Regions from separate parts of the Paenibacillus kandeliae genome, predicted to be linked through region 1. Evidence: riboswitches for the same ligand, from Rfam matches in the RefSeq annotation. Region 1 holds a riboswitch; each other region holds the start of a gene.
The links. Region 1 has a riboswitch for thiamine pyrophosphate ahead of ABXR35_RS09135 (thiamine phosphate synthase). Riboswitches for the same ligand answer to the same signal wherever they lie in the genome.

Region 2: another riboswitch for thiamine pyrophosphate. It lies ahead of ABXR35_RS15035 (ABC transporter substrate-binding protein); the one in region 1 lies ahead of ABXR35_RS09135 (thiamine phosphate synthase).
Region 3: another riboswitch for thiamine pyrophosphate. It lies ahead of tenA (thiaminase II); the one in region 1 lies ahead of ABXR35_RS09135 (thiamine phosphate synthase).

Annotation. Positions count from the first base shown of each region.
Region 1 is NZ_JBFDUZ010000001.1:2,141,890-2,150,211, forward strand. It holds gene pdhA (pyruvate dehydrogenase (acetyl-transferring) E1 component subunit alpha) at 1-227, opposite strand, end outside; gene ABXR35_RS09105 (alpha/beta hydrolase) at 492-1,226, shown strand; gene ABXR35_RS09110 (thiamine diphosphokinase) at 1,804-2,451, shown strand; gene ABXR35_RS09115 (MoeB/ThiF family adenylyltransferase) at 2,688-4,019, opposite strand; gene ABXR35_RS09120 (thiazole synthase) at 4,016-4,783, opposite strand; gene thiS (sulfur carrier protein ThiS) at 4,785-4,988, opposite strand; gene thiO (glycine oxidase ThiO) at 5,037-6,236, opposite strand; gene ABXR35_RS09135 (thiamine phosphate synthase) at 6,226-6,960, opposite strand; TPP riboswitch at 7,382-7,489, opposite strand; gene ABXR35_RS09140 (hypothetical protein) at 7,711-8,322, opposite strand, start outside.
Region 2 is NZ_JBFDUZ010000002.1:286,631-294,952, forward strand. It holds gene ABXR35_RS15020 (ABC transporter ATP-binding protein) at 1-690, opposite strand, end outside; gene ABXR35_RS15025 (ABC transporter permease) at 731-1,516, opposite strand; gene ABXR35_RS15030 (thiamine-binding protein) at 1,513-1,806, opposite strand; gene ABXR35_RS15035 (ABC transporter substrate-binding protein) at 1,823-2,878, opposite strand; TPP riboswitch at 2,973-3,081, opposite strand; gene ABXR35_RS15040 (pyridoxamine 5'-phosphate oxidase family protein) at 3,484-3,900, shown strand; gene ABXR35_RS15045 (Spo0E family sporulation regulatory protein-aspartic acid phosphatase) at 4,309-4,503, shown strand; gene ABXR35_RS15050 (hypothetical protein) at 4,481-4,663, shown strand; gene ABXR35_RS15055 (DUF8769 domain-containing protein) at 4,748-6,412, shown strand; gene ABXR35_RS15060 (bifunctional 2',3'-cyclic-nucleotide 2'-phosphodiesterase/3'-nucleotidase) at 6,880-8,322, shown strand, end outside.
Region 3 is NZ_JBFDUZ010000005.1:104,194-112,515, forward strand. It holds gene ABXR35_RS20545 (LytR/AlgR family response regulator transcription factor) at 1-674, opposite strand, end outside; gene ABXR35_RS20550 (energy-coupling factor transporter transmembrane component T family protein) at 1,152-1,904, opposite strand; gene ABXR35_RS20555 (ABC transporter ATP-binding protein) at 1,901-3,571, opposite strand; gene ABXR35_RS20560 (ECF transporter S component) at 3,555-4,151, opposite strand; gene tenA (thiaminase II) at 4,148-4,834, opposite strand; TPP riboswitch at 4,965-5,067, opposite strand; gene ABXR35_RS20570 (S-layer homology domain-containing protein) at 5,193-8,322, opposite strand, start outside.

The sequences.
Region 1 (8,322 bases):
GCTTCTTGACCGGAAACCGGTGCATAGAAACCAAGACGACCTTGGCGGCCGAGGTTAACGGCACGATCATCCCAAGTACGTGTAAATACCATACGGTACATAATTTCTTTCAATTGATCATCAGTCAGATCAGGTACTTTGTCAGGATTGACAATTTTACCTTCTGGGGAGAGAACGGAAAGTGCTTCCACTTCTTCCGTGTAAACTTCATAAGGAACCTTGCTCATTTTATTCACCTCAATAAAAAATTTGAATATCATGTTCCGCTGTTATAGAATTATTATACACCTGTTCTACTCGGTTCGTCAAAGCATACATTGAAATTCATAAGCAGCAGCGATTGTTGTATGTATAACAGGTATATTCAATTGATATAACAGTTGATACAAATTTTGATATATTTCTTGAAAAGCAGACTAGTCAATCTTAACGCATTCTGTACTGCAATGCAAAATACGAATACAACAATTACGATGAAAAAGGTGATCACCATGACAGATTCCCGTTACCTCAAACGTACGATTCTAAAAGAAGAAATTCAAAGTCGCCATCTAGGCGAATCGCGTACCCTGCGCATTTACCTGCCACCCGGCTATAATGAACTGCTCAGTTATCCGGTCGTGTATTGCCAAGATGGCGAGGAGTTCTTCAACTTCGGACGGATTGCCACTTACGCCAATCAGTTGATTCTTGATGATAATATCGAACCATTTATTGTAGTAGGCGTTGAAGTAAACACGAAAATCCGTACTCAAGAATATGCACCATTCGGTAGCCGCTTTGATGCCTACACCACTTGCTTTGCCGAGGAGATCATTCCTTATATTGAAGGAAAGTATCCAGTGCGCGCATCGGCTGATGAGCGCATTCTCGCTGGCGACTCGCTTGGCGGCAGTGTATCCATGCATCTTGCCCTTCGCTATCCACAGCTGTTCCAACGCATTATCAGCCTGTCTGGTGCTTATTACGAGCAAAGCCAACAGTTGATTGCTGCTGAAAGCAACCTATCCGCTCTCGACGTATACATGATCGTCGGTTTGCAGGAAACGGATTTTGAAAGTGATACAGGTATATACGACTTTGTACAGCTCAATCGTGATACACGTGATTTGCTGCTAGAGCGCGGTGCCACCGTACGCTACGCCGAAAAAGATGGCAAGCATTTGTGGGGCTTCTGGCAAAAAGAATTACCGGATGCGCTCAAATATTTCCTCAAGGAAGTGTAACAGAGTGGCACATTCCATACTCCCTTTTGCATGAATACATCTAACCATGACTGGTTTTCGTGTCAGGTAGAGATATACATCCATAGACATGGCGATGCCCTTTCTGCGCACCATCATCCAGCCGCAGCGTTTCTGTCGCTGCGGCTTTTCGCTACACACTAGGCAACTGAGCTTGATACGTCTGCTTAAAAAATAGTCAGTCACTATAGATCTCCAGCTTGAGGTGCATGGAGCAGCAGATCACGCTACCTTCTTACAATTATAGGAACTGTCTCTTGCACTCATTGGGACTGTCATGGACAACTCTTAACTTATTACATTTAAAATTGGGAATTCAAACGGCATTTCTCAATGTTTACGCTTACATTTCAAATCGTGAAATGATTCTATCTGTTTACCTTGCTAGACAATAGACGCAGTAAACAGGCAATCTCCCCAAACTCTATTGTATCGGTGCATGTAAAAGTTGCGCAACTGTAATTTTCAATTTAGAGTTACATATATAGGAACGGGATTGCCGTAAACTGCCGCTGTTCTATCGTCGGCACATCATTATGTATAGAAAGAGGGAGATTTCATGGCTGCAACACGCGCTCTTATTTTCTCAGGCGGTCTGTTACACCCTGATTTTTTGAAGGAAATCCGTGAAGATGATTTTGTGATCGGAGCTGATCGGGGAGCCTTATTTCTTGTAGAACACGGGATTCGACCGCATCTAGCGATTGGTGATTTTGATTCTTTGCAAGATCCGCATATTCAGCTGGAGCAAATTCGTGAACATTCCGACGAGGTGATCGTATTCGATCCCATCGACAAAAACTGGTCGGATACCGAAGCCGCGTTCGAAGCCGCCATGCAGCGTCATATTTCAAATATGGTGATCTTTGGCGCACTTGGTACACGTTTTGACCATACGATGGCTAACATACAGTTATTGGTACGGGCTTTGCAGCATCAGGTGCATTGCGTGATTCAGGATATGAACAACTACATATCGTTGACGTCCACCTCCTCCATCGTGCACAAGCTGGAATACCCGTATGTATCGCTGCTACCGATTACTTCTGAGGTAACGGGTATTTATCTAGAAGGATTTCAGTATCCGTTGGAAAATGCTACGCTACGCATGGGACAATCGCTGGGGATCAGCAATCATCTGGCAGCCGAGCAAGGTAAGGTGACCATCGAAGGTGGTCTGTTGATGATCATTCAAAGCCGAGATTAAACGAAGGTAACGCTTCGCTATTGTTATACGTAAGTACAATAAATCGCAACTATTCTTCTATGAAAAAGAGATGTAAGTCATTGTGACTTACATCTCTTTTTTCGCTATTATTCCACTGTTTTTCAAAATAGCCGAATAACCTGCTCAAATTATCATTAAAATTTTAGCTGCTGTTGATGGAAAATGTAGCCGATTCGCTCCATATCTACCTGCTCAGCGACAAATATCATTCGTATTTAACCAAAATAACGGTGATATATCGTTCGTGCTTCGGCAATATCTTTTGTACCATGCACCATCACCCTACCATCCTGAAAGACGACCATTCGTCTCCCCTCATGCAGTGTCATCGACAACAGAAATGGATTTACGGTCACGTCATGCTCTGACTGCCCTCTCAAGCGACGAGCCGTCTGTGGGAGATCAAGCTGTTGTCGCTGTGCGGGACGAATCTGTACCGTATCGCGTCCGCATAACACTTCACTTTTACTCTGTCCTTCATGACTTAAATGCGGATAGGTCGGATGCTCTCCACATGATGGACAGCCGGTACGACGAGCACTATTCATTTTGATCGAAACCTGCTCATTGCGCCACAAATCAAATGACAATAGTGTTCCCCGCAACTGCTCGCTATGCCCACTGAGCAGCTTTAACGCTTCGGTGGTTTGATGGGCAACAACCATTTGCACAGCTGGTGGAATAATACCCGACGTATCACAAGTATCCCCGCCAAGCGGTGCCGATTCCATCAAGCATTGTAGACACGGCGTTACACCAGGAACAATGGTAAAGGTAATTCCGTAACTTCCCACACAACCGCCATAAATCCACGGAATACGGTGCTTTTGCGAAATGTCATTGATCAGCAGACGAGTCTCAAAATTGTCGGTCGCATCCATAATCAGATCAACGCCGTCCACCCATTCCTCGATCTCATCCGCTGTCACATCAGCGATATGTGCTTCAATCTGTACCGTGGAGTTGATCTGTCGAAGACGATCACGAGCCGCAATCGCTTTAGGGACACGATGTGCAGCATCCTGCTCGGTAAATAGCTGCTGACGCTGCAAATTGCTCCACTCCACATAATCGCGGTCAGCAATGATCACGCGTCCTACACCCGCACGTACCAATGTCTCGGCAGAGCTGGAACCCAGTGCGCCAGCACCAATAATGAGCACGGTTGATTGCAGCAATTGCTGCTGACCTTCCCGTCCAAGTGGTGTAAACAACTCCTGCCGTGAGTAACGTTGATGTGTATCAGCCACAGGTGAGGATACTGGCGGCTCGATATCCTGTTCTTGTTCCTGTTGTCTTTGTTCATCGGATTCTGCCTGATAGAGGGCTGCGGCAGCCTTTTGCTGCTCGTCCTCTACTGTATGCTCCAGTAGATCGTGAGCAACTTCCTGCTTGTCTTCCACTATGCGCTCCGATAGATCCGATGCAGCTTGCGGATTGTCCTTCGCTATATGCTGTGGTAGATCGGATTCAGCTTGTTGACGCTCATCCTGTTGATCCAATGAAGCAGCAGACTGCTGCATATTTCGTTTATCGTCTCGACTCAAGTCGTAATCATCCCTTCTGCAGGGCTGCTTGCCACTGCGTACTGCCGTACCGGAATCATGCCTGCTTCTCTGCCCAATCGACCAGCTTCCACAGCCAATCGCATGGCATTTGCCATACGTACCGGATCAGTTGCACCAGATACCGCTGTATTGAGCAGTACGGCATCAGCACCCAGCTCCATCGCACGCGCTGCATCGCCAGGGGAACGAATACCCGCATCCACGATCACAGGCACAGTCGCATCGCCAATAATCCATTCCAACGAAGACGGATTGAGAATCCCGCGTCCAGAGCCAATCGGTGATGCTCCTGGCATGACAGCATGTACACCGAGCTGTTGCAGCCTTTTTGCCAGCATATAATCATCAGAAATGTATGGCAGTACCGTAAACCCATCCGCCAGCAAGATTTCGCAGGCTTTAAACGTTTCCAACGGGTCTGGTAAAATCAATGCGTCATTGCCGATGACTTCAACCTTTATCATATCACACAATCCAGATGCTCTGGCGAGACGGGCGATACGCACCGCTTCTTCCGCTGTGTGAGCACCCGCAGTATTGGGCAGTAGCTTGTACCTTTTCAAATCTAACCGTTCCAAAATATTCGGTTCATCTGGTCGTTCCAAATTCAAACGTCGGACGGCAAAGGTTAATACTTCTGTGCCTGAAGCTTCTACTGCCTGCGTCTGTATATCCAGATTGCTAAATTTACCAGTGCCTAGCAATAGGCGGGATGAGAATTGATGCTGTCCAATATTCAACATATTAGCCACCTCCTACAAAATGTACAATCTCCAGCTTATCGCCTGCTTCTAACTGAGCCTGCCCATGATCCTGCTTTTGCAAAATCTGTTCATTATGCTCGACAATGACCATCTTCTCCTGCAATTGTAGAATGGTTAGCAATTGCTGTACGGTGCCTGGCGATTCGGTAAATGTTCGTGTATTCCCATTAATAATCAACTCCATAGCCATGTCTTCCTTTCGTTGGCGATTTTTAGTTTGCCCTATATTTGTTCATGATGTAGCAATAGGAACAGATGGAGTGTTCATGTCTTTTAAAGAATGCAAGGCACGCTCGGGATGGAAGCAGCTTGGAATGGCAGCATTGCCACGTCCAGCTATACCATCTGCCATCCATTTCGCTGTTCCAGCAGCGAGCAGAATTCCATTGCGATAATGTCCAGAGGCGATCCATAATCTGGGCATCTGCGGAACAGCACCGAGATATGGCAATTCGTCCGGTGTTCCGGGTCGTACACCCGCCCAGCAGCGTAATAATTCACCCTCGGCAAGTCGTGGGATATAACGCTGACCTTTCATCAACAACTCCATCACTGCTCCCGCTGTAAAGGTTGTATCTCGCTGCCCCGGTTTGCTGGTAGCTCCAACCCAAATGCGATGACCATGCTTTGGAATCAAGTACACCTGCTCACCATAAACCGTATGGTGCAGCCAAGGTGTAGGTGTACGCAGTTCAATCAGTTCCCCTTTAACTGGGATAAAAGGTAAACGCCAGTGTTCCGCCGTTAATAGTCGCGCTGTACCTAGACCAGAAGCCAATACTACATGCTCGCCATATAATACAGCGTCATCGGTCACTACACCACGCACCATACCTTGGTGTCCCGGTTCACGCAGCAACCGAATCACATCATGATCCCGATACATTGCTACTCCTGTAGAAATGGCGGCTCCGACCAGCGCTTCTGTCAGTAGTCGCGGAATAAGCTGCATCTCATGACGGTTATACATCATGCCTCGATCTGCCCGTATATACGGCTCGACTACAGCCAAACGTTGAGAATCCCACCATTCCAATTCTTGCTGCTGACTGGTTTCACTGTATACATCACTCTCTGAATAGGCGCTACTTATATGCTCAGAATTGGATGAAGTAGTGGCTGCATGTTCAATTGGTAAAAGAAATCCTTCACTGCGAAGCCCAATATCGATTCCGGTGCAATCATGCAACCGCTGTGCCAATGCTGGATAGAGTGAACGACTGCTTAATGCAAGCCGCTGTAAATCAGGATGGGCAAAATGCTCAGATGATGCTGCCAGCATTCCTCCCGCCGCACCAGAAGCTCCTGCTGCTGGATGTTGCTTTTCTACTATGGCGACGCTTGCTCCACGACTTTGGCATTCCAGTGCAATGGCTGCACCAATGGCACCTGCACCAACAACGATCACATCGTACTTCCCTTTATTTCGCATGGATGTCACTCCCTCCGCTGGTATGGGTATCGAATGAAACAGGTGGCTGTATAAGTTCGGCTTGTACAGTCCCTATATGTTGAATAGCAGCTACATATTGCTGAACGCTCTCCAACGGAGAGTGAGCAGTAAATATAGAGGACATCACTGCTATACCAGCCACTCCGGCGCTACGTAGCTCGGCAATATGCTGTGGCTGAATGCCGCCAATGGCAATAACCGGAATATGCAATGCTGAGCAGACCTGTGCCAGTTCCTCTATACCGCGCGGCTCCATCCCCAATTTGGAGTTAGTAGCGTAAATATGACCGAATATGGCGTAATGACAGCCTTCCTGCTCAGCTTCTACTGCACGTTGAGCACTGTGGACAGAACGACCGATGATCATTGACGATGGTTCATTAGGACCCGCTGATAACGCACCAACGCTCAGGACGCGATCACTACGATCACTGGAATTATTATAGGTCGGCATGGGTGCAAACTCTGGCATATGTACACCTTTGATACCCAATTCCACAACCAACTCTGGATGATTGTTCACCATGATCTTAGACGCAGGTATTCCTCGTAGCAACATCTGCTGCACGGTCTGCCGAATGTGCTGCTGTGTCCAGCTTTTTTCACGAATATGGATAGCTGTAACATGAGGATGAATAAGCGAGCTGATATGGATGATATCTTGCTGCGATAATGTTCCGGGTGTAACTACATGCAGCTGCATTGTGTCACCTTCTTTGTATCATTCGTTTGTATGAGTAATGGATCGTAGGCGCTGAGTAAGACAAATGTTACGCAAAAAAGCCACTTTCCTATTGGAAAGTGGCTGTTTATTTTATCATTATATAATAAACAGGGTCTACATAGAGATACACCTACACATTCAGTGATCTGTCTGCTGCCCAGAGCAATACCAGATGAATGAGGTGAAATAGAAAAAGTCATTCCATGTAGCAGCTTCTCTACACATCATTTGTATGATTGAATGGAATCATCGTGATCATCATTTGATACACTCATGATCTGGTACATCCATGATCTAATACATGATAACAACGCACCATATAATAGATGATAATGCACTCTATTCCTACCATACTTGATGCTATATAAAGCACGGAATACTTATTTATTTTTCTCATATCGTGTATGCTCTTCCACTTCCCTACGCTGGTATGATCCAGATCAGGTCCAAAGGGTTCGTCAGCAGTTCGCTGTCATCTCAGCCTCTATAGGCTCCCCTAGTGCATATGGATATGCAATTGTCGTTTCAAACATTTTCATCTTAGCAAACCTATTTCAATAAAGCAAATATAAATATAACATCTACCTTTATCAATCGGCTTGCGGCTTAGTTCATGTCATATAGTTGCTTATTTATGTAAATGCACCATCGGTGCATTTTATATTCTGTACTTATGCTTTATCGGCGTACACTTGGCGTGCGGATCACACAATATCGGCTATCATTCCATCAGACGGGAGAATATACAAGAGAGGGCATCTTCAATGCTAGATGACGAATTCGATGAATCGTGGAACGCTCGCCTGCCAGTACTGCTTGCTGCGGCAAAGCTGCATTTTCCTGCTGTTCCAATTGTTCCAACATACCAGAGGTCAGCAAAAAGGATTGTCTGAAAAATTGACCTAGCTGTTGCTCCGGCCAATCCAGAACCAAACGATTACGCATAAAGGATAACAAACGCTGCACATTCCAAGCATCCTGTAGCGGCTGGCAATGATTTAGTGTATACAACTGACGCTGCAATCCAAAGCGACGGCTGATTTCGGTCTCCGTCAGCTTGCCTTTCGGCTGATAGGCACCAATGACTGGCATCCACGATGAGCGCCATTCCCAGTCCGCGTACAACGGATTGGCAAAGAAGTTATGCAGAGATTCCCGATTCTGTCCCAAATTCACTACAACTAGATCCGCCAGTTGCAGCAAGGGAAGCTTATCTGCACCACAACCAGCATCCATCAGCACCAGATCATAATGCTGACTTGCCGCCTGAAATAGATTTTTCCAAAATACCGGATTGCGATTGGCATCATGATGTCCGTACTTGGTTCCTGCTAACAAATG
Region 2 (8,322 bases), on a different contig from region 1:
TGGTCGTGCAGATAACACGTAGATCGTATCGGATAGCAGCAGGGCTTCTTCAATATGATGCGTAATAAAGACGACCGACCGCCGCGTTTCTTCCCATATTCGTAATAGCCATGCCTGCATATCGCTGCGGGTAAAGGCATCCAGTGCGCTGAACGGTTCATCCAGACAGAGCAGCGACTGCGGACCGAGCAAGGCGCGAACAAAGGCAGCACGCTGCTGCATACCGCCGGACAATGTATGCGGATAGGCGTTGCGGAACTCACCCAGTCCAGCGCGCTCCAGCCAGCGCCGTGCCTGCTCCAGCGATTCGCGGCGCGACATGCCTGCCACTTCGCGTGCAAGTACTACATTATCCTCGATATTGCGCCACGGCAGCAGAGCGGGCTGCTGCGGCATATAGCCTGCTTTGCCACGCTGTCCGGTGATAGGCTGTCCATCCAGCACAATTTCGCCATGATCTGGCAGCATCACACCGCCGATCATTTGCAGCAAGGTACTTTTACCGGAGCCGGATGGACCGATAATAGAGACAAATTCGCCTTCCTGTACTGATAACGAGATGTTATCCAGCACATGTAACCGATTGCCGCCTTTGCCAAACGACTTGCCGATACCTTGTAATTCTAAAAAGGCGGAAGAGGATGAATGTGCTGTCGTTACACTGGCTGATGGAACGTCGCGCTTTGACATAGGGATGGAATTCGGTTGACCTGCGTTCAGTATATTGTCGTTATCCACGCTCATTTCCTCCCTGCTCCTGCGGTCGTTGCCAGCGGATGCACCATCTCTCCAGCAGAACAATGATGGAGAACATGAGCAGACTGAGCAGCACCACAATCATAATGGCGACAAACATTCGATCGGTACGGAAAGCAGACTTTTGCAGCAGCATATAATAGCCTAACCCTTGATCACTACTGATCCATTCCGCGATAATCGCGCCCATAATGCTATACGTCGCAGCGATGCGTAATCCCGAAAAGACGGCAGGCAGACTGTATGGCAATTCCAATTTCCAGAAGATCTGACTGCGAGAAGCGCCGATCATTTGCATATAGTTTAGCATGGTGCGATCCGTACCGGCTAATCCGCCCAGCGCGGCAACCGTAATGGGGAAAAAGCACACCAGCACAATAACGATCAGTTTGGACAACATGCCAAAGCCGAACCAGATAATAAGCAGCGGTCCAAGCGCAATAATCGGAATATTTTGACTTAAAATAAGCAGCGGATATAAGGCACGCCGCAGAAATGGAATATAATGCAGCACGCCTGCTACGATAAGCCCTGTTGCCGTACCGATGGCAAAGCCCGATAAAGTCAGCTTGAGCGTCGCCCACGTATGACCGAGCAGCCGATCATAGCTATTCTCCGCTTCGTGTGCAATTTGTAGCGGAGCAGGCAGAATCCAATCTTCAATACCAAACAGCGACGTCGCTGCTTGCCAGAGCAACAGTAACAAAACGACCGCCCCTAAGGGCGGCCATATGCCTTTCCACCATTCACGTACCGTCATGCGCGGTATTTCTCCGTCAGACCGTCCATGCTGATGCCGGTTGGATTATGGGCAATTTTGATCTGGGAAATGATGCTGGGGCTGCCCTTCTCGACGAGTGCTTCGTGCATCCGGCGCACGATGTCCAGCAACTCCTCCAATTCGCCTTCCATCGTCGTTTCGAGTGGATGTACTTCATATTGCACACCGGAGGACTGAATCACTTCAATCGCGGCATCCACATAGTCGTAGGAATCTTCGCCGGGTTGTGTTTTGGGAATAACCTGAATACTGAGCAATGTTTTGGACATGGAATCTTCCTCCTTATTATTTGGATGTAGTGCTTTGCTCGGTCGTTGCCGAAGCAGACGGTAAGAAGTCATTGGTAAATGCTTTGCTGGCATCCAGCGGCTGGTCGAGCAGCTTCTGTTTGTACATCCAGTCGGCATAGCCGGTCCAGACGGATTCTTTTTGCAGACCCCATTGGGAAGCGTCATCCTGATAGCGTGGCGACAGCCATTTCTGGCTTGCTTTGACTAGCTCTGGATCAAGATCGGGAACCGCCTTGATCAGAATATCGGCAGCCTTGTCAGGATTAGCAATGGCGTACTCATAGCCTTTGGCTGTAGCGGATAGGAACGCTTTGACCAATTCAGGATCGTTTTTGATTTCATTTTCGTTCGTTACGATCACTGGGGTGTAGTAGTCGAGATTGGGCGAGTAGTCCTTCACATACAGCATATCCAGTGGCTCGCCGCGCAGCTCGGCTTCGATCCCTGTCCAGCCGTAGAAGATCCATGCAAAATCAATTCCTTTTTTTACAGCTGTAAAATAATCGGCATCACCGATATTGACACTTTTCACCTTGCTGACATCACCACCGTCAGTGTCCATGATCGATTTCATCACTGCTTCCTCAACCGGAGAACCCCATGCGCCATAGGATTTGCCTTCCATATCCTTAGGCGACTTGATGCCGCGATCCACCGGAGCAGCAAAGCCAGACGTATTATGCTGAATGACAGCTGCGATGGATACGAGCGGCACATCCTGCACACGCGCCTGTGTCACGCTCTCCTGATAGCTAATGCCAAACGGCACCTGACCAGAGGCAACCATTGTATCCGCACCGCCTTGACCAGGCTGGATAATCTTCACATTCAAACCAGCATCCTTGTAATAGCCCATCTCCTGAGCGACATACAGACCGGTATGGTTCGTATTTGGCGTCCAATCCAGTACAACCTGTACATCTTTTAGCGCTGTTCCGTTGTCTGTGCTGCCACTGCTATTCTGACTATCGCTGCTGCGTTGTCCGCAGGCAGTCATGATCAGCAGTAGAGTCAGTAGGATCAACAGACCTGCTTTTTTGCGTAATGTCATCATGTTTCGGTAAGACTCCCCTCTATAAATCCTGCTTAAAATATAAAAAAAGCGCCCCGGACTGGGACGACATAGGTGCATATATGGAGTAGACATACATGGCATGCTTCACTTCCTACGCTGGCATTATCCAGATCAGGTATAAGGGTCTGTATGATGGACATACACTCTCAGCCGGCTCCCCAGCTCCCCTAGATATTTATGCGCTTTTTCTAGCTGTAATTATAGACGAGCCGCGGATAACTGTCCAGCAGGTCAGCCGCGAGCACAGTAACGAATATACTAAGCACGCGCATGGGTAACTGGCGGCATGTATCCTTCCGCTGCTGAACAAGTATTCCTGTGAGATAGAGATGGAGATGACCTTTCCAGAGACGGTGGCATTCGACAAGTCCATTTTCAAAAACAAGGTGTAACAGGTTCACTGCCAGCTACACCGGGTATGTATGAAAGGAAGTATTTTTTTAACCATAAACGGATAACATTTGTATATATCCGTTGTCATAGGACGAATGAACCTGAGCGATCAGGATAAATGTCCGTGATAGGAGCAGTATCTGCAAGAGCCAAATAACTATGTCCCGATACGCGAAAGGAGCTTGATTATGAGTACATCCACCGAAGAACAAGCAATCGTCAAAGCCCTGTCCAACAATCCGTTTTGTGCATTTGGTACGGTAGAGGACAACAAGCCTAAAGTTCGTTATATGGCGCTTTACAATGAAGGACTGAATATCCATCTGGCAACGGACCGCAAAACCCATAAAGTCGAAGAACTAGAGCAAAACCCGAATTGCTACCTGTTGCTCGGTTACGAAAAAGGCGGCAACAATGAAGTAGTTGAAGTGCAAGCTACAGCTACCGTATCCGACAATGCAGAGCTGAAGCAACGGGTCTGGAAGGACAACTTTACGCAATGGTTCTCAGGACCAGATGATCCAGATTATGTAGTGCTGGATATTAAACCACAAACCATCGAATATACCGATCAGGACGGCAACAAACAAACCTGGCAGGGCTAATCCTGCCGGTTGCGCCTGAGTCTACGACATGAGATAGGTACGTCTGTCGTATTTTGTTACACAGGTGAATCCCCGTCGTAATGGGCATTCGTAAAATCCGGTGACGAATTTTGTAAATTTCTATCGTGAAATACAAAATTCCAAACCGGATTTTTTGTCATTTTTTGTTTCCAAAATAAGGATAAAATAGGTACTGTAGGAACTTGAAACATAACACGAAATTAAGGTATAACCAATATAATACTAACAATTTAATATAAACGACTAAGATATATAGAACACCTATAGAGGAAGCAGCATTCGTTCGCAAATCAAACCATACTATAGCGGGAGATAACGAAGGAAACTATGCCCGTAACTAGATAGACTGTGCAGGTTGGAAGGGATATTTTACGGGAGGTGTTTTCCTTGGACCTGGAAAAGATTGAGCAGCAAATTGAGCAGGAGCGCCGCATTCTAAACCAGATGGCAGCCGAGCACGGTATCCGAGATCACCGGGTCATCGACCAGTCCGAGCAGCTGGATCGCATTCTGGATTCTTATTTGCAATGCAAGCAGCGTAAAGGGAAGGAGACGGCTCATGAATGGAATAAAAATTGCTGATTCTACCGCCGCTATCTCTGGTGGCAGGATCTTGAAATCAAACGCCGATTGGCAGCTTTTTGCCGATAGGGCGTTTTTTGTTGTGCGCATCAAGATAGGCACAACCGCAAGGGCTGCAAGGAGGCAACCGTCATGGCATTACGCTGCGGTTTATGACTGAAAACAAGTTTATTGCACACGCATGAAGGGAGCATCATACTGTGAACAATACATACTGGCAAGCTGCGAAAGGATGATCCGTGAGATGACAAAAGGGAGCAACAACATACATGCCTTATCGCCGGATAAGCAGTTTTTGATCCGGCAAGCGATGCAAGAGCTGGACAGACGATATGATCAGCAGGTAGGCATGGTCTGGGGTGAAGGAGAGCATCACGATACACGCGAAAGTGGTCACTATGCGCTTGGTTTACTGCTGCGTGGTGAGGAAGAAGACATTCAGAGGGCGAGCCGTATCATCGACTGTGTGCTGGATACGCAGCTGACCGAGCGAGGTGAGATTTATGAAGGTACGTTCCGGGCAGCACCAGAGCTACAAGCACCGCCATCTGGGCATACCGCTTGGGGAACCTTTTCACCGGGGTATGGATATGCTCAGCAAGATGCGCTTGCTGAAGTGTACCGCCGGTTTGTGCAGTATGCCCAGCTAGAGGGACGTTCGGATATAGAGGCGGGATTTCGACGGGCTATCGATGAGGTATTTCCACGCGTATGGGAGAGCTTTGATCCGAATTGGCGCGAGTTTATTGCATGTACTTTTGCGGTCATTTTGGAGCATTTTGAAGATTGGTTGCCTGTGGAGCAGGTGGCACGAATGGATGAGGCGATGCAGCGTGCAGTAACAACCTCGCTAGAGCGATATATTTCGCAATCCATCCCGACCAATACGAATATCGAGTTAATGCACCTGTTTATCGCCCATTATTACGGTCATCGCTATGAGCGGCTAGACTGGATCAATCATGTAGAGCAGGGTGCTGCGGCACTGCTGAACGATTATATGGAGCTGCATTCCTTTGCGGAGTTTAATTCTAGTACGTATTATGGCGTTGATCTGACCGTGCTGGGTATGTGGAGGAAGTACGGACGGAGTGATTCGTTTCGCATGATCGGATTACAGCTAGAGCACGGGCTGTGGGAGGATATTGGCGAATTTTACAGCCCTACTATGGAAAATATATGCGGACCGTTTGCACGCAGCTATGAGAATGAGATTACTGGTCACAGCTCCATCGGTGTGCTGCTCTATCTGGCGCTTGGGGAATCGCATCATCATCTGACGGGCATCAATTGCGAGACGAGTCATGATCTACTTATCGCGCTAGTGGGGGTGGATGTACCGAAAGCTGTGCTGCATCAGCTGCGACAGACGCAAGAGGAGCGTTTCGCATATCGTCAATTTAAGGAGCTGTGCGAGCGTGATCTGCCGGGGCATAACCGACATGTGTGTACAGCGAAGGCATGGCTATCACCGCGGCTGATGATCGGGGGAATGACGGGTAGCTACAATACGAATGGGCAGATGCACCATGCGACCGCACATTGGTTGGATGAGCAGGGACAGCGATATTCGCTGCGCATGGTACGGCGCGAGGTAGGACAGAGTTGGAATACGCATCTGCGCGGGATGGCATTTCAGGTGGAGACAGAGGCGCGGAATCTGGATATTGTGGCTCACTTGGATGCCAATGTACCGATAGAGCTGGTCTTTGAGATTGAAGGAGCGAACCTGCAGCAAATGCAGATCACAGCAGATCGCTGGCAGTTACCGGGTCTGATCATTCAGGTGGATGCGCAGGCGCCACAGCCGCAGCTGGTGCAGTATGGTCAGCGGGCGGAGATTGTGTATCCCGTCCAGCAGGGGGAACAGAGCTGGAAGCAGATGCAATTTCGCTTGTATTTTATGTAAAATAAAGCGTCTCTTTTCGCTTGATATAGGAAAGGAGACGCATATAAGGCAGGAATATCATGGTGGAAAAGGGGATTTGTGCTACATATACGAATGCTCGATCAGTAAATCAACGTAGATGTGATTATTGATTTGGATAAAATATAGAGCAATATAGCAGGTTTTATGACAACATATGATACATTAACAACGATTTGCGTTTAATTTTTACAAAAACATTAAAAAAAGCTTAAATTATACTTCAATTATGTCAATCAATAGTATACAATGCTATCATGTAACAGGGCATACGGTCTTGCGTCGACTTTCATTTTACCATCGGTCAATACTTAATGGGAAGAGACTTCCTATTCATTCTGGTTCATACATAACTCGGCTCCGGCTGAACCGCGCATTACCGACCGTTGTTGAAAGCGATATATCAAGCCTATACCCGTGCTCAATTTATGTGGGAGGGGTTTTGTATTTTGAAACTGGGGAAAAAGACGATTCGCAATGCGGTTAGCGCATTTGTGGCATTACAGCTGTTTGCCGTTACGGCGATTCCGGTATTCGCAGCGGACGCAACAGGCAACGCGGTAGTGAAGATTCGACTGATGGAAACGACGGACATTCATACGAACGTAGTCAACTATGACTATTATTCCGACAAACCGACGGACGAGTACGGTTATGCGAAGACAGCAACGCTGATCAAGGCTGCACGTGATGAAGCGAAGAACAGCGTTCTGATCGACAACGGCGATCTGCTGCAAGGCACACCGCTGGGCGATTATATGGCGAAGATCAACCCGCTCAAAGACGGTGAAGTGCATCCGGTCTACAAAGCGATGAACCAATTCGGCTACGATGCAGGTAACTACGGTAACCATGAGTTCAACTATGGTCTCGATTTCCTTGCCAAAGCGGTCAAAGGCGCGAACTTCCCTTATGTGAACGCCAATATCTATGTCGATGACGGCACAGGCAAAGGCGAGAAAAACTACTTTACCCCATACCTGATTCTCGACAAAAAAGTAACCGACGAGAGCGGTGCTACCCATGATCTGAAAGTGGGCGTGATCGGCTTCGTACCACCGCAAATTATGCAGTGGGACAGCGCGAACCTGAACGGCAAAGTAGTCGTGAAGGATATCGTAGAAACCGCCAACAAATTTATCCCGCAAATGAAAGCGGAAGGCGCGGACATCATTATTGCTGTCCCTCACTCCGGCTTTGAAGATATTCCACAAACCGAGCTAATGGAAAACTCGGTATTGTACCTGAGCAAAGTACCTGACATCGACGCGATCATGTTTGGTCATGCACACAAAGTATTCCCGAGCAGCGATTTTGCCGGTAAAACAGGCGTTGATCTGGAAAAAGGTACAATCAACGGTGTTCCATCCGTAGAGCCAGGCTTCTGGGGTGACCACCTCGGTATCATTGATCTGGAGCTGACTCAAAACGGCGATGATTGGAATGTAACTAGCTCCAAAGTAGAAGCACGTCCAATCTACGACAAAACAACCAAAACCGCGCTTGTACAGGCAGATCAAAGTGTAGTTGATGCTGTGTACACTGAGCATGAAGAAACACTGGATTATATCCGTGGTCCGGTTGGAACGACAACATCCCGCATTACCAGCTATTTTGCACTGGTGAAGGATGACCCGTCGATCCAGATCGTAACCAATGCACAGAAATGGTACCTGGAGCAAAAGCTACAGGGAACCGACTATGAAGGTCTGCCAATTCTATCTGCAGGAGCACCATTCAAAGCTGGTGGACGTTCCGGTGCAACGTACTACACCGACATTCCTGCCGGTACCATCGCGATCAAAAACGTATCCGATCTGTATGTGTACCCGAATACGGTATATGCGGTGAAAGTGAACGGCGCAGAAGTGAAGAACTGGCTGGAATGGTCC
Region 3 (8,322 bases), on a different contig from region 1:
CGCGAATCGTCGCTCATCAGCAGCAGATAGGTGGAGTTAAACCAAGGCTGAATTTCCATAATACAGGACAGATTCACGATATAGTTACGATGCACACGCACGAAGCGGCTGTGATCAAGCCGCTGCTCCATCCGAGTGAGCGGTTCGGCGCTTTGGAATGCTCCCTGCGTAGTATGGATCGACATTTTACCCTCCTTGGATGCGAGCACGACTATATGATCCATATCCAGCATCATAATCCGGTCGTCCAGCGATACCGCCAGCTTCTTGAGTAGAGGAACTGCACTGCCAGACATGGAAATGGCAGATTCCTGTTTGAGCATCAGCAGCTTGTCGAGTGCTTGACGAATCCGTCGCTCGTCAAACGGCTTCAAGATATAATCCAGCGCATTGAGATCAAATGCCTGCAACGCATACTCGTCAAATGCCGTCGCAAAAATAACAGCAGGTGGACGATCCAGCTCCATCAACCGCTGCGCTAATTCCAGCCCATTGTGCTCCGCCAGCCCAATATCCAGAAACACCAGTTCCGGTTCGAGCTCCACAATGTCTTCCCATGCCTGAGGCAGATTATCCGCTTCGCCGATCACCTGTACCTTTTTACTTCGTTTGAGCAGATAAATTAGTTCATCCCGCGCCAGCGGTTCATCCTCCACAATAAAGGTTTTGAGCATGGACCATGTCTCCTTCCTATGTGTGCGTTGGCAGAGCGATACGGAAGAACGCCGACTGCCCTTCGATGCTTGAGGGATACCAAAGTCTGCTTCACACGCATCCAGCATTTCTAACCGCTGCTGGAAATGGTCGTTCCTTTGCATCCATTATGTATAGGCGACAGCACTGCCGCCATGAGAATCGCAAGATAATGTCAGTGTAGCATGTAAGCGTATACCATTCTATATGATGTCTATTACATAGCGAGTAGATAGCGGGCAGTATAGGGGCTTGTCGCGATCTGTCTACTTCTATAAATACAGCTACCGTTCTCACTCACTTCGCCACTGCTTATTCCGCTTCCTTGTATATATTCGCCGATCACAGCAGGAACGAAAAACAAAGCCTATCAGGCATATACAACAGGGCGTATACAACAAAAAGGACAGGAGGCAGCTGTTCTGCTTGTCCTGTCCTTTGCCATACATCTCTTATGTCTACAGTGATGGTGACAGCGAGATCAGAAGAATCAGCGCCGCTGCCATAATCAGCAGACCCAATGCGTAAGCATAGTCCCTTTTTGTCATCACTGGCTGTACATAATACGTCCGCTCCCGTGTTCCCGTAAACCCGCGTGCTTCCATCGCAATCGCAATTCGCTCCGATTTGCGCACGCCCTGCGTAAATAACGGCAGCGCATACCGCATAAATGCCTTGCCACTGTTGCGCTGACGATACCCACGAATCCGATGCGCTGCCTTCATCTGCTTTAATTCGCTCTGAAATAGGGGGATAAAGCGAAAGCCTGCTAGCATGCCGTATGCCCATTTGGGCGACAGTCTGCATTGATGCACCAGACTCATCATCAGTCGATTCAGATCCGTGGTAGAGGTAAAGAGCAGTCCATACGTGACAAATCCGAGCATCCGCAGCCCGATCAGCAGACCGTTACGCAAACTCTCCTCACTCACTCGAAACCACGCCCACTGCCACAACACCTGCTCCCCTTTACCAAATGCCGCTAGCATCCAGAACACCATTACGAAGAATAGCAAATACGGCACCAGTCGGCGCAGCAGATACGACGGTGTCCAGCCGCCCAGCGTCACACCGATCACTACCGCCAACAGCCATAACACCAGCGTCAACACTGGGTCTTTGATGCCCATGAGCGCGAACATGACCAGCAGATGCACGAATAGCTTGCACGACGGATTGAGCGTGGACAGCCATGAACCATTACTTTTCATATGACATGACGCTCCTTCCGCTCCGTATGCAGCTGGTAGCACAGCGGTGGAATGATACTGCTGTCACGCAGCAGATGTGGATGTAGAAACAGCCCCGCTGGCGGTCCATCATACGCGATACCACCGTTGGAGAATAGCAGCACCCGATCTGCATAATCATCCACCAGCTCCATATCATGCGTCACCATGACAATCGTCGTTCCTTGCTGCTGCCGTTCTTGCAGACGATGAACCAGCTCGGCGGATGTACGCGCATCCTGACCGAAGGTTGGTTCATCTAGCAGCAGCAGCTTTTGGTCAAATAACAGCATTGTCGCCACGCTCAACCGACGCTTTTGCCCCAGACTCAGGGTAAATGGATGCTCATCCGCACTATCCTCCAGCCCGAATTCGTGCAATAGCTGCATCGTCTTCTCATCAATCTGCATCTCATCCCAGCCGCGCTGCCTACCGCCAAAGGCGATCTCGTCATACACCATATCCGTCACGAATTGCAGCTCAGGATTTTGGAAAACAAAGCCTGCTTCGTCGTATAAGTCACGATCATACCATTTGCGCAGCTCTTTCCCTTGAAATAGAATGTTGCCAGATAACGCTGGTTCAAGTCGCAGCAGACTTTTGAGAAAGGTACTTTTGCCACTGCCATTTTCGCCGACGATGGCAACCCACTCGCCCGGCTGACAGCTCACATTCAGCTCGTTCATGACCGTACGACGACCGTAGCCGATGTTCAGTCTGTGCGTTTGCAGGATCGGTGCTGTCATCTTGGTCACGTCAGTTTGCCGTGGTTGCGAAAGTGGAGCCTCGCTGGATCGCTTCACGGGATGGGAATCAGCGCTGTTGCTGTTTATTCTAAATTCCAGCTGCCTTGTCAGCTCTAGCGCTAGTGGATGAGCGGGATTGGAACACACGTCTTCCCAGCGGTACGGAAACAAACGCGGCAGCCAGATACCCGCTGCCTCCATCTGCGTTCGGTACTGTGTCATGATCTGTGCAGGTGCACCATCGGCGATCAGTTGTCCGTGTGCATCTAGCAGAATGACTCGATCCATCCATTCCACACAGCCATCCAGTACATGCTCCACCACGATCATTGTGTGACGCTTCTCCTGACCCAGCCCTTCCAGCAGAGCGAAGATGTCACGACGACTGGCAGGATCAAGCTGCGCGGTTGGCTCGTCGAAGAACAGCACCTCCGGCTCCAGCGCCAGCAGACAGGCAAGTGCCAAGCGTTGCTTCATACCGCCAGACAGCGTCTCGATATAGGTATGACGATCCACACGCAGACCAACACGCTGCATCACCTCGTCGATGATATGATCCATCTCGGCACGCGGCACAGAGCGATTTTCCAGACTAAACGCAATTTCCTCATCCACCCTCAGCATACAAAATTGCGAATCCGGGTCCTGAAACATTACGCCGCAGGCAGGCTGACGAAATACATCTCCCGACAACTCCGCCTCCTGATGCTCTGGAATTATACCTGCCAACACCCACAACAGCGTAGACTTACCGCCGCCGCTAGGTCCGAGAATCAATACCTTTTCCCCCTGCATAATATTCACATTCAGCTGATGCAGCACCGGCTGCTCCCGATTGTAAAAGCGTACCGACATGTCCCGGCAACCGACATACAGTTCTTGATCGTCAGGATGCGATGCCATGAGCATTTCCTTTTCTGCGGCGCGATTTCATCATTTCGTACGAGTCCAGCACGCCAGTACGACCGAGTGCCTCGACTACCATCTTGGCAAGCAGACCACCGAGAATGATGCCGCTAATCACCTGAATGCCCAGCGTCAGTAGGAACATGGTGGTTGTGTAATAGCCGAATCCGTTGGCGATCACGCTGTACACCATACTGCCAACCGCTGCCAGCGCACCTGACAGCATCATCGTCCACACATTGAATGTGCGATATCCAAAGATGGCAAAGGCGATCTCTGCACCCAGCCCCTGAAATACGCCGATCAACAGCGCCGACAATCCAAAATGACTACCAGTCAGCATCTCCACCGCCGCTGCCGCCACCTCGGCGATTAGCGCTGCACCCGGCTTGCGAATGATATACGCCACAATCGGGCTGGCGATCACCCAGATGCCGAACATAAAGCCTGCGCCAACCGGACCGACTACTGCCGAGATCGGAATCCATAGCGTCGACCAGCCGAGATAGATCACGCCGCAGGCAACGGATAAAATGACGGTCAGCACAACCTCTTTCATTTTCCAATTCCAGCTCATACGGTTGCCACCTCCAACGATACTGGCCAATCCTGCAAGGTATATGCCATATCCCAGAACATATATTCAAACTGACAGCTCAGTATAAAATGCTGCTTCATCCGCTCACGATGCGCTGGTGTAGTCTGCTCTGCCAGCTCATCCAGCCGCTGACAAAAGCGTGCTGTAATGCTGTCCGTCCGATTGCCATAGAAGTCGATCCATTCGTAAAAGGGATGACTCTGATCCGGCTTCACTTCTTCCCACAGCCGTGCACCAATTTCCCAGTACGTCCATGGACAAGGCAGCAGCACCGCCAAAATATCGCCCAGATCGCCCTCCTGCGCAGCGGTCAGCATATGGCGGATATAATGATGCGCGGCTGGAGCGAGCGGATACCCTTGCAAATCTTCATATGCTACACCTGCCACCTTGCAAAAGTTGTTATGCGGGTGAATCTCGCTGTGCAGCACAAACGAAATCTGCTCGTTAAATACCGCCATATCCTCGCGCCGCTCACACTTAGCAATCGCTGTTCCATAGATGCGCATAAACGCATTCAAATATTCAAAATCCTGCTTCACATAATGCGCCAGCTGCTCCGGCTGCAATGTACCCTCTGCAATGCCCCGCACAAACGGATGATCAAAAATCGCCTCAAAAATCGGATCTGCCGCCTGACGAAGCTCCTGTGAAAAACTCATGATTCATCTCTCCCCTGCCTGAAGTGTGTGAAAGCACCTCCTGACCGGAAAATGGATCGCTATCGACCAATATACGCAAAAAAGCCGCCCCAAATGGAGCGGCAGTATAAACGGCATCAACACATTGATCCCTGCACGGTCTCCACTTTCCTACGCTAGTACGAACTAGATCAGGTTCCAAGGGTCCGGGACAATCCCGTCTCAGCCAGTATATGGCTCCCCTAGTGGTCTTTCGATTATGAGCCCTGCATCAGTGCCTATCGAAGCATCTGATGCAGAACTGTTTAATTGCCTTTTACTCTACACAGCGAGATTCTGTCTGTCAAGCCAATATCCTAGCGATCCGATGTCCATACGCTTATCTTACAAATTGATACGTGTCCTTCGGATACTTATTCCACTCATAAGACACATTGAACTGATTCGATCCATAGCCGATGCCATCTTTACGCAAAATCGTGCCGCCGTTTGGCAGTATTTGATTTTGCGAAGTAGGATCGCCGATCACATCCAGCACGGTGTTCCCACGCTTGAGCACGACACCAGTCAGATTGTAATCGGCTGGCGAATAGATCATTACCTCGTCATTGTAATACGAAGCTGCTGTAATATCGAAAAAGTCATAAAATGTGGAGTTGATTACGATGTAGTTCATCCCTTGCGATGTGCCATCGTACACTAACGGAAGGGTAACGCTGCTGATCGTATTCGTTTGTTTCATCCATTTGTAGAATGTAAGACTGTAATCTTTATTTTTACTTGCAGCGGAGACTGTATTCATCAGCAGCACAATTCGTCCATTGGAGCCCTCTACATATTGCGAGAAGTACATATCCTTGGTTGTGATCGGGTCCTGCTTCACCACGAATACGACAGCGCGTCCATCCGCCCCAATCACCCACTGCATCACAGGTAGCGAAGTGAGCTGTAGCATCGAACCATTCAGCGCTGTAGGACCTGTAAACGTAGAATCTGCTGTACCCATGTACGTTGTGAAGGAGGTCTGTCCTGGGAATAAATCGGACAGATCATAGTCCATCGCATTCATACCATATTTCAGATTCACTGTAATGACTGACGTATTCACCAGCAGTGCATTACGCACATTGAGGGTATATTGAACCGTTCCACCATTCCCATCATCCGCTGTAAGGGTAACAGTTGTCACGCCGCTAATCGTGCCTGCTTTGAGCGTGAGGGTATTGCCGTTGACCGACGCATTTGCCACATCCGTATTGCTGGAAGTCAACGTATAGGTCAGTGCGTCTCCATCCTCATCATTGAACAGTTGACTCAGATCGTAATCACGGTCGTTTGTTACACCTGGCGTTAGTATCTGCTCCGAGATGGAAGCAGCAACGGTCGGTGCATGATTGATTTTGACAACCTGCAAGGCAAAGGAGGAGCTATTGCGGCGACCGTATTGATCATATACGTCAAACGTAACGGTCGTATCTCCAATCTGCATCGGTGTCAGCAGGATACGCGCCTGTTTGGCAGATACGGTTGCTATCGAATGATCATACGTATCGGCGGTAACACTGATCGAATCTAGATCGATATTTTGCAAATACGGCATCAAGCCAAACCATACCGGTGGCTTGTTCAAATTGACAATTTGCTGTGGAATGAATGAGATCGAAGCTTCTTCCAGTACCGTTACTGGAATATCGGTAGTAATCTCACCGCCGCGTCCATCGCGTGCATAAACCTTGATCGATGTCATGCCTGCTATGCCCGGCGTTACGCTAAGCATGCTGGCATGTACCGAAGTGTGGACCGCATACACATCCAACGATACCGCTTCATAGGTTAGTACATCCTCATCTGGATCGGAGAACAGCTTCGACAGATCCACATCGGTTGCCGAGCGTCCGACAATCAGAGTCAATGCTTGCGATGTATCTGCAACTACCGGACTGCGGTTCGGTGCGGGCAATACGGTAACAAGCAATTCAACTACCATTTCACCACTGCGCCCATCCTTTGCCGTAATCGCAATCGTTGTGGTTCCTTCCTTCACTGCATGAACGGACAGTTGCGTACCGCTGAGTGTTGCACTAGCAGTGCCAGCAGCCACTGAAGCAGCAGATAATTGGAGCGGATCGCCATCGGGATCGGTAAATATACCGCTCAGGTCGACCGTTTCATCGTCTCCGCGCACCGTTACCGTTACTGGCAACAAGGGAGTAGCAACGGGCTTACGGTTCGGAACGGGCAATACCTCGATCTGAAATGTCATCGTCGATTGTCCAAGCGTACCGTCATCGGTTACGGCATGATCCTTTGCTGTTACCGTTACTTTCGCTTTGCCTACCTGCAAAGGGTCAAGCTGTAGCGTACCGTTATTGTTCAGCGTTGGCTTCGCTACATTCGGCTGATCAACGATGACGCTGTACGTCAATGCTCCCTGCTCAGGATCAGTAAAATAATCACTCAATGTCAACGATACGCCAGGCTGCTCCAAGGTAAGCGTCTGATCTGACGCATTAGTGACGATTGGATTGCCATTTACAGTTACCTTAAATGTCGTGTTGGAGCGTTTTCCTTTACCATCATTGGCAGCAACCGTAATGGTCGCTGTTCCAGCGGATAGGAAGCTGACGGACAGCTCGCCGCCATTTATCGATGGTTTGGCAATCAGCGATTTGGATGAGGATGCCGAGTAAGTCAGCGTATCTCCATCGGGATCGCTAAAATACCGATTCAGATCAATGATTCGATCTGCACGTTTCTCAGTAGCAGCCATCTCTTGAAACGAACTTGTCAAAACTGGCGCCCGGTTGCTAGAGCCGGACGAACTGGAGCTTGTCGGTCCTGTCGTTGTGCCTGGCGAACCAGTTGTCGTCGACAGCCCTGTCACATTGCTGCTCGCTACGCCGTTTGACAAGGACAGATTGCTCACCTGCGTCGTAGAGCTTACATTTACCAGTGCTGACGGATGGGTCACCTGCAAGGTTTGTACCGTGCCTGTTGTATTTAGCGCCAGTGATCCCGAACCGCTCACAGTCAGCTGCGAAATAGAGCTGTTTCCAGTTAACTGAGTCGCTTGGCTACTGCTCACATTGAGATTCTTGACATTTCCTTGCAGTTGTACACTACTTGCACCGTTCGTGACATTCACAAGCGGAAGGGTCGAGCCAGTCTCGATATTGGCATTTGTATTCACATTGACGGTAGATACAACCGAGTTCGCATCCATAACCACATGAACATCCTGCTTGCTCACATTCACATCGTTCAGCACTGCACTGTTGAATACAACGGTGTTATCATCTCCACCTTTGACATTGGTTGTGCCTTCCACCTGAAGCCCTTCCGAATAAAAGTCATTCGCCACACGTTCGGTAATCGTTAGATTGCCCTGAATATGTGCGTGTAGCACAGACATATAATCGCCAGCTATTGTCATATCTCCATAAATGACCGTATCTCCTGCATCCAGCTTCACATTGCCACTGAATTCCGCAGCATCGGCTACAGCTGGC